2 regions of the Streptomyces rectiverticillatus genome follow, and region 2 is predicted to be linked to the other one. Evidence: riboswitches for the same ligand, from Rfam matches in the RefSeq annotation. Region 2 holds a riboswitch; the other holds the start of a gene.

Region 1 (4,524 bases), 2.5 Mb from region 2:
AGTCCCTCGACGAAGCAGGTCCACGCGGCGGAGCGGAAGAGGACAGCGGGACCGCCCGTCCGCTTGGAGTCGCGCACGGCGAGGAGGCGGCCGGGGAGCGGTCCGGCCGTCTCGACGCAGTTGTTGTATCCGGTGCTGTAACTGCTGCGCCGCCATGGAGCCTCGCGGAGCAGGGAAAGCGCTGCAGGGGTGGAACGGTGGGGTACGTACCGAGGCATTGCGGACATGGTGCCTCCTTACGCGCCGTCGTTGATCCCGGCGATGAATTCCAGCGATTTCTCGTGCGAGAGGGCGTGTGCGCGCAGTGTCGTGAAGGCCGCGCCGTACGCCCGGAGGTCTTCTTTCCGCTCCAGGTAGAGGCTACTCGTCAAGTGGTCGAGAACAACCACATCCAGATCAGCAATGCGCGGAAATGAGAAAATAACAAAAGGCCCGGTGATGCCGATATGGCCGCCACTGGAGAAGGGCAGGACGTGCAGCCGCACGTGCCCCAGCGATCCCGTCTCCACCAGGTGCCGCAACTGCCCGGCCATGACCTCCGCTCCGCCGACCTCATGGCGCAGTACGGCCTCGTCCAGCACGGCGCACACCTCCAGCGGCTGCTCGCCCCGGAGCACCGCCTGGCGCGCCAGGCGCACCCGCACCAGCTCCTCGACCTGCTCCGGCGCAGGGTCGCCGAGGGCCGCGCGGGTCACGGCGCGGGCGTAGTCCGGCGTCTGCAGCAGGCCGGGCACCACGGTGGTCTCCAGGGTGCTTAACCGCGAGGCCTCCGACTCCAGGCTGATGAAGTCGAGATAGGCGGGCGGCAGCCGGTCGCGGTAGGCGTACCACCAGCCGCGCCGGGCCCCCGCGCCCTCGCCCGGTTCGGTGGACCCCGCGCCGCACAGCGCCCCCAGCAGCGCGCGCAGCTCGGCGTCGGCGACCCCGTAGGCGTCCAGCAGCCGGGCCACGTCCGCCGGTTTCACGCCACTGCTGCCCGTCTCGATCCGGCTGACCTTCGACTGGTGCCAGCCCACCGCGCGCGCGGCCTCCAGGCTCGTCAGCCCGGCCAGTTCGCGCTGGCGGCGCAGCTCCGCACCCAGCTTGCGGCGGCGTACCGCCGGTCCGTACCGCATTGGCCCTCCCCTGGGTCACTGTCGTTGTCATACGTCAGTGTCAATAGCCCAGTGTGCCGTGTGAATCCGGTCGCTCGTCGTAGAGTTCACTGCTTCGGGCGACAGATATATGCATATCTTGGGGGATCGCTCCCATCACAGGCGTTATCAGTGGCAGTCTGTCGCGCAGAGCCGTCCGAGGCCGCTCATGCCCCCCACGACTTACGGCACGCTTCCCGACTTTTCCGTGGCAGTGCACCGGAGTCCGGTCTCGGCGGGACCTCGGCTGAAAGGGCCATCGCCATGGCAGACCACCAAGAAGCCACCGTCACGCTGCCGAGCGCCCCCGCCTCGGTCTCCACGGCGCGCCGCTACGTCGCGGAGGTGCTGGCGGACTGGGGGCTTCCGGGCGGGACGGACACCTCCGAGACCGTGCGCCTGATCGTCTCCGAGCTCGCGACCAACGCCGTGCAGCACACCCGGGGACAGTCGCCCACCTTCACCGTGGACGTCCGCCTCGACCGCGATCAGCATCTGCGCATCGGCGTCACCGACAGCCACCCGCGCTTCCCCCGGCGGCTGCCCGCCGCGGTCCAGCAGGACAACGGCCGCGGCATGGTGATCATCCGCTGTCTCACCGCTGAGCACGGGGGGCGGCTGTTCTGCACGCCGACCTCCGACGGCGGCAAGACGGTGTGGATCTCCCTCCCCTGGACCGCGCCGGTCAGCGCAGAGCGCTGAACTCCCCTCCGGCCGGCCAGGCCCCCCGCACGCGGTGCGGGGGGCCTCGGGCCTCTTCGGGCCCTCGTGCGGGGAGTTACGGCGAGTTGCGGGGAGCCGTGTCACCGGGCCTTCCGGGGGCTCCGGGGGCGGGCCGGTGACGCCGGGTCAGCCGACCCGGCCGTAGCGGACGCTGTTGGTCCAGATCCGCTCCAGCCGGACGACCGCGCCCGTCTTGGGTGCGTGCCAGATGCGGCCGTCCCCGTTGTATATCCCCACGTGGTAGATCCCGCGCCCGGAGACGAAGAAGACGAGGTCGCCGCGTTCGCGTGCGGAGCGGGGGATGTGCCGGGTGCTGTTGTACTGCTGGGCGGCGGTGCGGGGCAGGGACTTCCCGGCCCGCTTGAAGGAGTAGAGCGTCAGGCCCGAGCAGTCGAACCGGTAGGGTCCGGTCGCCCCCCACTGATACGGGGAGCCCTGCTTCGAGGCCGCGATCCGCAGTGCCTGGGTGGAGACGGTCGACGCCTCCGCCTCTGCCGCGCCGCCCGGAGCCAGCACGGTGGCCCCGACAGCGGCGAGAGTGAGGGCCGATGCGGCACCGGCCCTGGACAGCTTTGACGGACGTTTGTGCGCGCCCATGCGCTAACCCTTCGTCAGCCGCCTGTGAAGGATGACCTGTCGGGTTCGGGCAGGCGAAGGTTGCCCGGCCGCTGTCAACGGCTTCACCCCAAGGGCCGACCGCACTACTCTTGGTCGTCCCACCACTCTTGGGTCCTCCATCCCTGCCGTTGCACTGAAGTCGACCCGGCATCCCGGCGGCGGCAGGGTTCGGCGTCCACCGGGACCGCCCCGCCGGGGTGGCGGGGTCTTGTCGTCGAAGGGATCTTGGCGCAGCCGCCGTGCCGATTCCGAGCGGAACCAGGGGTATGTGAGCCTGATCACTTCTGGGCAATTCCGGTGGACGCGGGGCGATTTGGTGGTGTGCGCGCAAGCCGGCTGAGCCGCTGGCCTGCGGCGGTTCGTACCGGCCCGGGAGCAATCCGGCCGCCCGCGCCAAATCGATCACCGCGCCCCGTCTACGCCGTGATCCTTCATGGAGGGGACCGGGGTTTATCCGGGTGCGGACCCCCGGCCCTCCGGCGCACATGGCGCGGAGATCCCTTCGCCCCCGGCGCTCTGCGCCGGGGACCCGTACCGTCCGCGTCGGCATGACCCGCTCGCACCTTCCGTTCGCCTGTTTCGTACAGGCATGCGAGCCGCGGCGCCGTCGCGCCACCGCGACGACCATGGTCTGCGCCGCCCGTAGCCGGCGGTACGTGTCGTGCGGACGGACGGCCATGATCCGGCCCAGAAGATCCAGTAGATGCAGACGACAGACGGCTCCCGGGTCCATGGCCATGACAATGCAAAGAGTCAGTTAACGCGTTGGAAAAGGTTCCGCCCTAATCTGCAATCACCGGCCACCGGCCGAAGAACCCCAGGTCAACACCGTGTTGAACTCGGGTAGCGTCCCGGTGCGTCCATCCGGGACACCTGGGACGACAGTGAGGTGGGACGCATGCAACTCTCCCCGCGCGAGCAGGAACGACTGCTCCTGCACGTGGCCGCCGACGTGGCCGCCAAGCGCAAGGCCCGCGGCCTGCTCCTCAACCACCCCGAGGCGGTGGCCCTGATCACGGTCCACGTCCTCGAAGGCGCCCGGGACGGCCGCACGGTTGCCGAGCTGATGTCCTCCGGGCGCAGGGTGCTCACCCGCGACGACGTCATGGAGGGCATCCCCGAGATGCTCCACGACGTCCAGGTCGAGGCCACCTTCCCCGACGGCACCAAGCTCGTCACCGTCCACGAACCGATCTGCTGACGGGGGAGGACCCGCGATGATCCCCGGAGAAATCCTGTACGCCGCCGAGCCCGTGGCCCTCAACCAGGGGCTGCACCGCACCCGGCTCACCGTGCTCAACGCCGCCGACCGCCCGGTGCAGGTCGGCTCGCACTACCACTTCGCCGAGGCCAACCCCGGCCTCGACTTCGACCGCGCGGCGGCCCGCGGCAAGCGCCTCGACATCGCTGCCGGCACCGCCGTCCGCTTCGAGCCGGGCATCCCCCTCCAGGTCGACCTCGTCCCCATCGGCGGCAAGCGCATCGTCGAGGGTCTGCGCGGCGAGTGCGGGGGACCGCTCGATGACTGAACTCAGCCGCGTCGCCTACGCCGGCCTCTACGGGCCGACCGCAGGCGACCGCGTCCGCCTCGCCGACACCGACCTCGTCGTCGAGATCGAGGAGGACCGCAGCGGCGGGCCCGGGCACGCCGGCGACGAGGCCGTCTTCGGCGGCGGCAAGGTCATCCGCGAGTCGATGGGCCAGTCCCGTGCGACCCGGGCGGACGGGGCCCCCGACACCGTCATCACCGGGGCCCTCGTCCTCGACCACTGGGGCGTCGTCAAGGCCGACATCGGCATCCGCGACGGCCGGATCACCGGCGTCGGCAAGGCCGGCAACCCCGACACCATGGACGGCGTCCACCCCGACCTCGTCATCGGCCCCGAGACCGAGGTCATCGCCGGCAACGGCAAGATCCTCACCGCCGGGGCCGTCGACGCCCACGTGCACTTCATCTGCCCGCAGGCCGCGGACGAGGCCCTCGCCTCCGGCGTCACCACCCTGCTCGGCGGCGGCACCGGGCCGGCCGAGGGCAGCAAGGCCACCACCG
Region 2 (4,524 bases):
TTCCTCTCCGACCCGGTGACGCACTCCGTCGACGCGTCGGTGGGCGCGGTCGTCACGATGGACCACCACCTGCTGCACGTCACCGAGACGGACAAGAAGGACACGGTCACCCGGATCGCCGCCCGCGACGGCCGCGTGATCATGTTCGTGGACACCAAGCGCGGTGCCGACCGCCTGGTGAAGAAGCTGCTGTCCGAGGGCGTGCGCGCCGCCGCCCTGCACGGCGGCAAGAGCCAGCCGCAGCGCAACCGCACCCTGGACCTCTTCCGCACCCAGGAAGTCACCGCGCTGATCGCCACGAACGTGGCCGCGCGCGGCATCCACATCGACGGCCTCGACCTCGTCGTGAACGTCGACCCGCCCATGGACCACAAGGACTACCTGCACCGCGGCGGCCGTACGGCCCGCGCGGGCGAGTCCGGCACGGTCGTCACGCTCGTGCTGCCGGAGCAGCGCCGCGAGATGAGCCGGATGATGGTCACGGCCAAGATCTCCCCGAACGTCGTCACGGTCGGCCCGAAGGACGAGGAGCTCGTCCGCATCACGGGCGCCCAGGAGCCCAGCGGCGTGCCGGTGGTCATCGCGCCGCCGGTGCCGGCCCAGTCGACGCCGCGGAAGCGGTCGGGCGGGGGCGGCGCGAGCGCCGGGTCCGCCGGTGGGGCTGCGGCTGCTGCCGGGTCGCGCGGCTCCCGGGGCACCCGTGGCTCGCGCGGCGGGCGTGGCGGTCGTGGCCGGGTGCGTACGGAGATGTCTTCCGGGGCGTCGTCGTCTTCGTCGTCTTCTTCGTCGTCCTCTGCGTCTTACGGTTCGGGCGGTTCGGGTGGCTCGGGCCGGGGTGCCGGGCGGGCGTCCGGTGGCGCTTCCGGTGCGGCTTCCGGCCGGGGTGCCGGCAGGAGCGGTGCCGGCCGGGGCGCCGGGGGCGCACGGGAGCGCCGCTCCTCGTAAGGCCCTTGCTTCACCTCCTCCGGGGCTTACCTCCCCGGTTGGCCCAGCACCGTTCGCCTGCCGACCTCCCGCCCGGAAGGGTGGGAGGTCGTGACGTGCGGGACTGCCGGTCAGGAGAGAGTGCGGTGGGCAAGCGAGAGAGCCGTTCTGCCCGCCGTGCTGCCGGGGGCGCCGCCGGGGGCATGGGTAGTGGCAGTGGCAGTGGCAGTGGCAGTGGCGCGGGCGGTGGCGCGTCCAGCGGCACCAGTAGGCGCAGCACGTTCCGCCGTACGGCGCGCCCGGCCGTGCGCCGGGCCGTCCGCAGGCTCCCGGCCGTTCTGATCGTCGGCGCCGTACTCTTCGACCTCGGGGCGCCCGCGCACTACACGTGCGCCCCCTTCCTCTCCGCCGCGCCCCTCGTCGCGGCGCCGCTGCACACCCTCCGCGTCACGGTCACGGCCGCCCTGGCCGCCGTGGCGGTCGCGGTCGGCCTCGTGTTCTACCACCGGCCGTCCGACACCGGTGAGGCGCTGGCCGAGATCGCGACCATCGGTGCGGTCTCCCTGGTCGCGCTCGGCATCAACCGCATCGCCCGTCGCAGCGATCAGCAGCTCGCCTCCGCCCGGGGCATCGCGGAGGCGGCCCAGCGCGCCGTCCTGCCCGCGCCCCCGTCCCGGATCGGCGGCCTCCGCGTGGCCGCGCGCTACGTCGCCGCCCAGGCGGACGCCCGGATCGGCGGCGATCTGTACGCGGTCCAGGACACCCCGTACGGCGTACGCGTCATCGTCGGCGACGTCCGCGGCAAGGGCCTGGGTGCGGTCGAGGCAGTCGCCGTGGTGATCGGCGCCTTCCGGGAGGCGGCCGAGCAGGAGCCCACGCTGGAGGGGCTCGCGGGACGGCTGGAGCACGCGCTCCAGCGGGAGGGCGCGCGGCGGGCGAACCTGCGCGCCGACGCCGTGGACCGGTCCGAGGGTTTCACCACGGCCGTACTGGCGGAGCTGCCGCCGGGGGAGCCCGTCTTCCGGCTGCTGAACCGCGGCCACCCCTCACCGCTCCTGCTGCACGCGGACGGCCGCATCGGCGTGGCCGACCCCGCCGTCCCCGCGCTGCCGCTCGGTCTGGGCGAGCTGGGGGTGTGGCCGGACCGGGCGGAGGAGCGGGAGTTCCCCGCGGGGTCGATGCTGCTGCTGATGACGGACGGGGTGACCGAGGCGAGGGACGCCGGCGGTACGTTCTACGATCTCCGGGCCGGGCTGACGGGCTGCCGGTTCAAGAACCCGGAGGCGCTGCTGGACGCCCTGGTCGCGGACGTCGCGCGCCATTCGGAGGGTCAGGCCGCGGACGACATGGCGCTGTTGGCGATCCGGCGCGGCGAGCGGATCGAACAGCATTTCGTAGAAAGTATCGACAGGTTCCGCGGGCGCACATCCCGTGAAGACGTGCCCGAGGGCATCGGTGGATTCGGGCGTTCGGCTTGGAATCCACCCGGCACGTCTATTAACGTTCGATAACGGAGCGCGGTTGTCGCAACGCCGCAAGAGGCGATGCGCCGTGCGCCGTCGCCGAATCCCGCGGGCACAGCACCACCTGATACGCCGGCAAGTTCTGGGAACCGGGGAACCACCACCCTGGGGTGAATCGGGCCGCGCGCGGCCCGTAGGAGACCTTCCTGCTCCGAACCCGTCAGCTAACCCGGTAGGCGAGAAGGAAGGAAAGGAGTGCCTCCGTGGCATCCAACGAGCCTGCCGCGTACGACCCGCCGCTGGTCCCGGCGTACGTACCCCCGTACGACCCGGAGCCCGAGCCCGAGCCCCGGCCGGGGCTGCGGTACGAGACGGGGACCGCGTACGACCCCGAGCCGTCGTCCACCCCCACCTCCTACCGGCCGTCCGTCTACAACGCCTTCGGCACGGGCCGCGGCCGCCACCGCGTCGTGAAGCAGCGCGGCGGCACGATGGCCCGCAGCGGCGCGGTGCTCGGTGTGGGCGTCATCGCGGCGGTCGGCGCGGGCGGCATGGCGCACGCCCAGGACCGCCCGGCGACGTCCATATCCATGCCCGACCTGGCCCAGCTGCCGGGAGTGGGCTCGTTCTTCGCGGGGAGCGCGGCGGGCTCGGTCGATTCCGCCGCCGACGCCGAATTCGCCGGTGAGGAAAGCGCATCGGCCGCAGTGCAGATGGCCGAGAGCGCGGCGACGGCGGGTGAGGCGCTCCGGGCGAGAATCCTGGAGCAGGCCGACCACCAGCAGGGCGTGGCCGTGGCCGAGGCGCAGGCGGCGCAGGTGAGGCAGGCCGCGGAGACGCAGAAGAAGGCGGCGGAGCGGAAGGCGGCGGAGGCGGAGAAGGAGCGGGAGGGGGCCGAGGCGCCCGAGACGTCCGAGGAGCCGCAGGCGCGGGCGGCGGCACCGAAGCAGCAGCAGACGGCGAAGCAAGAGGCACCGCAGCACCAGACGGCGAAGAAGCAGACGCCGAAGAAGCAGACGCCGAAGAAGCAGCGATCCGCTCAGGCTGCCACTCCCGCTCAGGCTCCCGCTCCCGCCCCGGCGGCTCGCCACTCCACCTCCGGCGCGTTCAAGCTCCCCCTCGCCTCGTACACCCTGACGGCCGGCTTCGGCCAGGCGGGGAACATGTGGTCCGCGAACCACACGGGGGAGGACTTCGCAGCCCCGACCGGCACGCCGGTGAGGGCGGTCGGCGGCGGCAAGATCGTTCAAGCCGGCTGGGCGGGGGCGTACGGCTATCGCATCGTCCTGAGGCTCGACGACGGTACGGAGCTGTGGTTCTGCCACCTGTCGTCGATGGTCGTCACGTCGGGGAAGGTCGCTCCGGGCCAGGTCATAGGTCGTGTCGGTGCGACGGGCAACGTCACCGGCCCGCACCTGCACCTGGAGGTGCGGCCGGGCGGGGGCGCGCCGATCGACCCGCTGGGGTGGCTGAGGAACAGGGGCCTGCAGCCGTAGCGGGCGCGGGACCGGCGGGCGGCGTACCGCAGGGGGTGGCGAGGAGCGGAAATGGAATACCCACTCCCGCAAGGACGCTGAAGTGATGCATGGCTGACATTCACAAGAAGATCGGCAACCTCTCCGTCCACCCGCTGGCCCTCGGCGGCAACGTCTTCGGATGGACCGCGGACGAGGCGGAATCCTTCGCCGTCCTCGACGCGTACGCGGCGGCGGGCGGCAATTTCATCGACACCGCCGACGTCTATTCGGCCTGGGTCCCGGGCAACGAGGGCGGCGAGTCGGAAACCGTCATCGGCAATTGGTTCGCTTCGCGCGGCAACCGTGCCGACATCGTCCTCGCCACGAAGGTCGGCGCGGGCGTCCCGGAGCCGCGGGGCCTGCGCGCATCGGTGATCAAGGCGGGCGTGGAGGAATCCCTCCGCCGCCTGCGTACCGACTACATCGACCTCTACTACACGCACTACGACGACCCGTCGGTGCCGGTGGAGGAGTTCATCACCGCTCTCGACGCGCTGGTGAAGGAGGGCAAGGTCCGCGAGATCGCGGCCTCGAACATCACGCCGGAGCGCCTGCAGGAGTCGCTGGAGTTCTCGGAGACGACCGGCCTGGCGAAGTACGTGGCGATTCAGCCCCACTAC

Evidence for each region. A riboswitch is a leader RNA that binds a small molecule or an ion and turns the genes downstream of it on or off. The one in region 2 is predicted to bind cyclic di-AMP.
Region 1: linked by a shared signal. The riboswitch ahead of FGW37_RS03955 (C40 family peptidase) and the one ahead of FGW37_RS14955 (M23 family metallopeptidase) in region 2 are both predicted to bind cyclic di-AMP.

What each region holds. Positions count from the first base shown of each region.
Region 1 is NZ_CP040752.1:991,354-995,877, reverse strand. Features, by position in the region: gene FGW37_RS03970 (DUF397 domain-containing protein) at 1-227, opposite strand, end outside; gene FGW37_RS03965 (helix-turn-helix domain-containing protein) at 237-1,115, opposite strand; gene FGW37_RS03960 (ATP-binding protein) at 1,398-1,835, shown strand; gene FGW37_RS03955 (C40 family peptidase) at 1,983-2,453, opposite strand; cyclic di-AMP (ydaO/yuaA leader) riboswitch at 2,458-2,642, opposite strand; gene FGW37_RS03950 (urease subunit gamma) at 3,373-3,675, shown strand; gene FGW37_RS03945 (urease subunit beta) at 3,692-4,003, shown strand; gene FGW37_RS03940 (urease subunit alpha) at 3,996-4,524, shown strand, end outside.
Region 2 is NZ_CP040752.1:3,481,759-3,486,282, reverse strand. Features, by position in the region: gene FGW37_RS14965 (DEAD/DEAH box helicase) at 1-945, shown strand, start outside; gene FGW37_RS14960 (PP2C family protein-serine/threonine phosphatase) at 1,128-2,435, shown strand; cyclic di-AMP (ydaO/yuaA leader) riboswitch at 2,508-2,641, shown strand; gene FGW37_RS14955 (M23 family metallopeptidase) at 2,651-3,883, shown strand; gene FGW37_RS14950 (aldo/keto reductase) at 3,973-4,524, shown strand, end outside.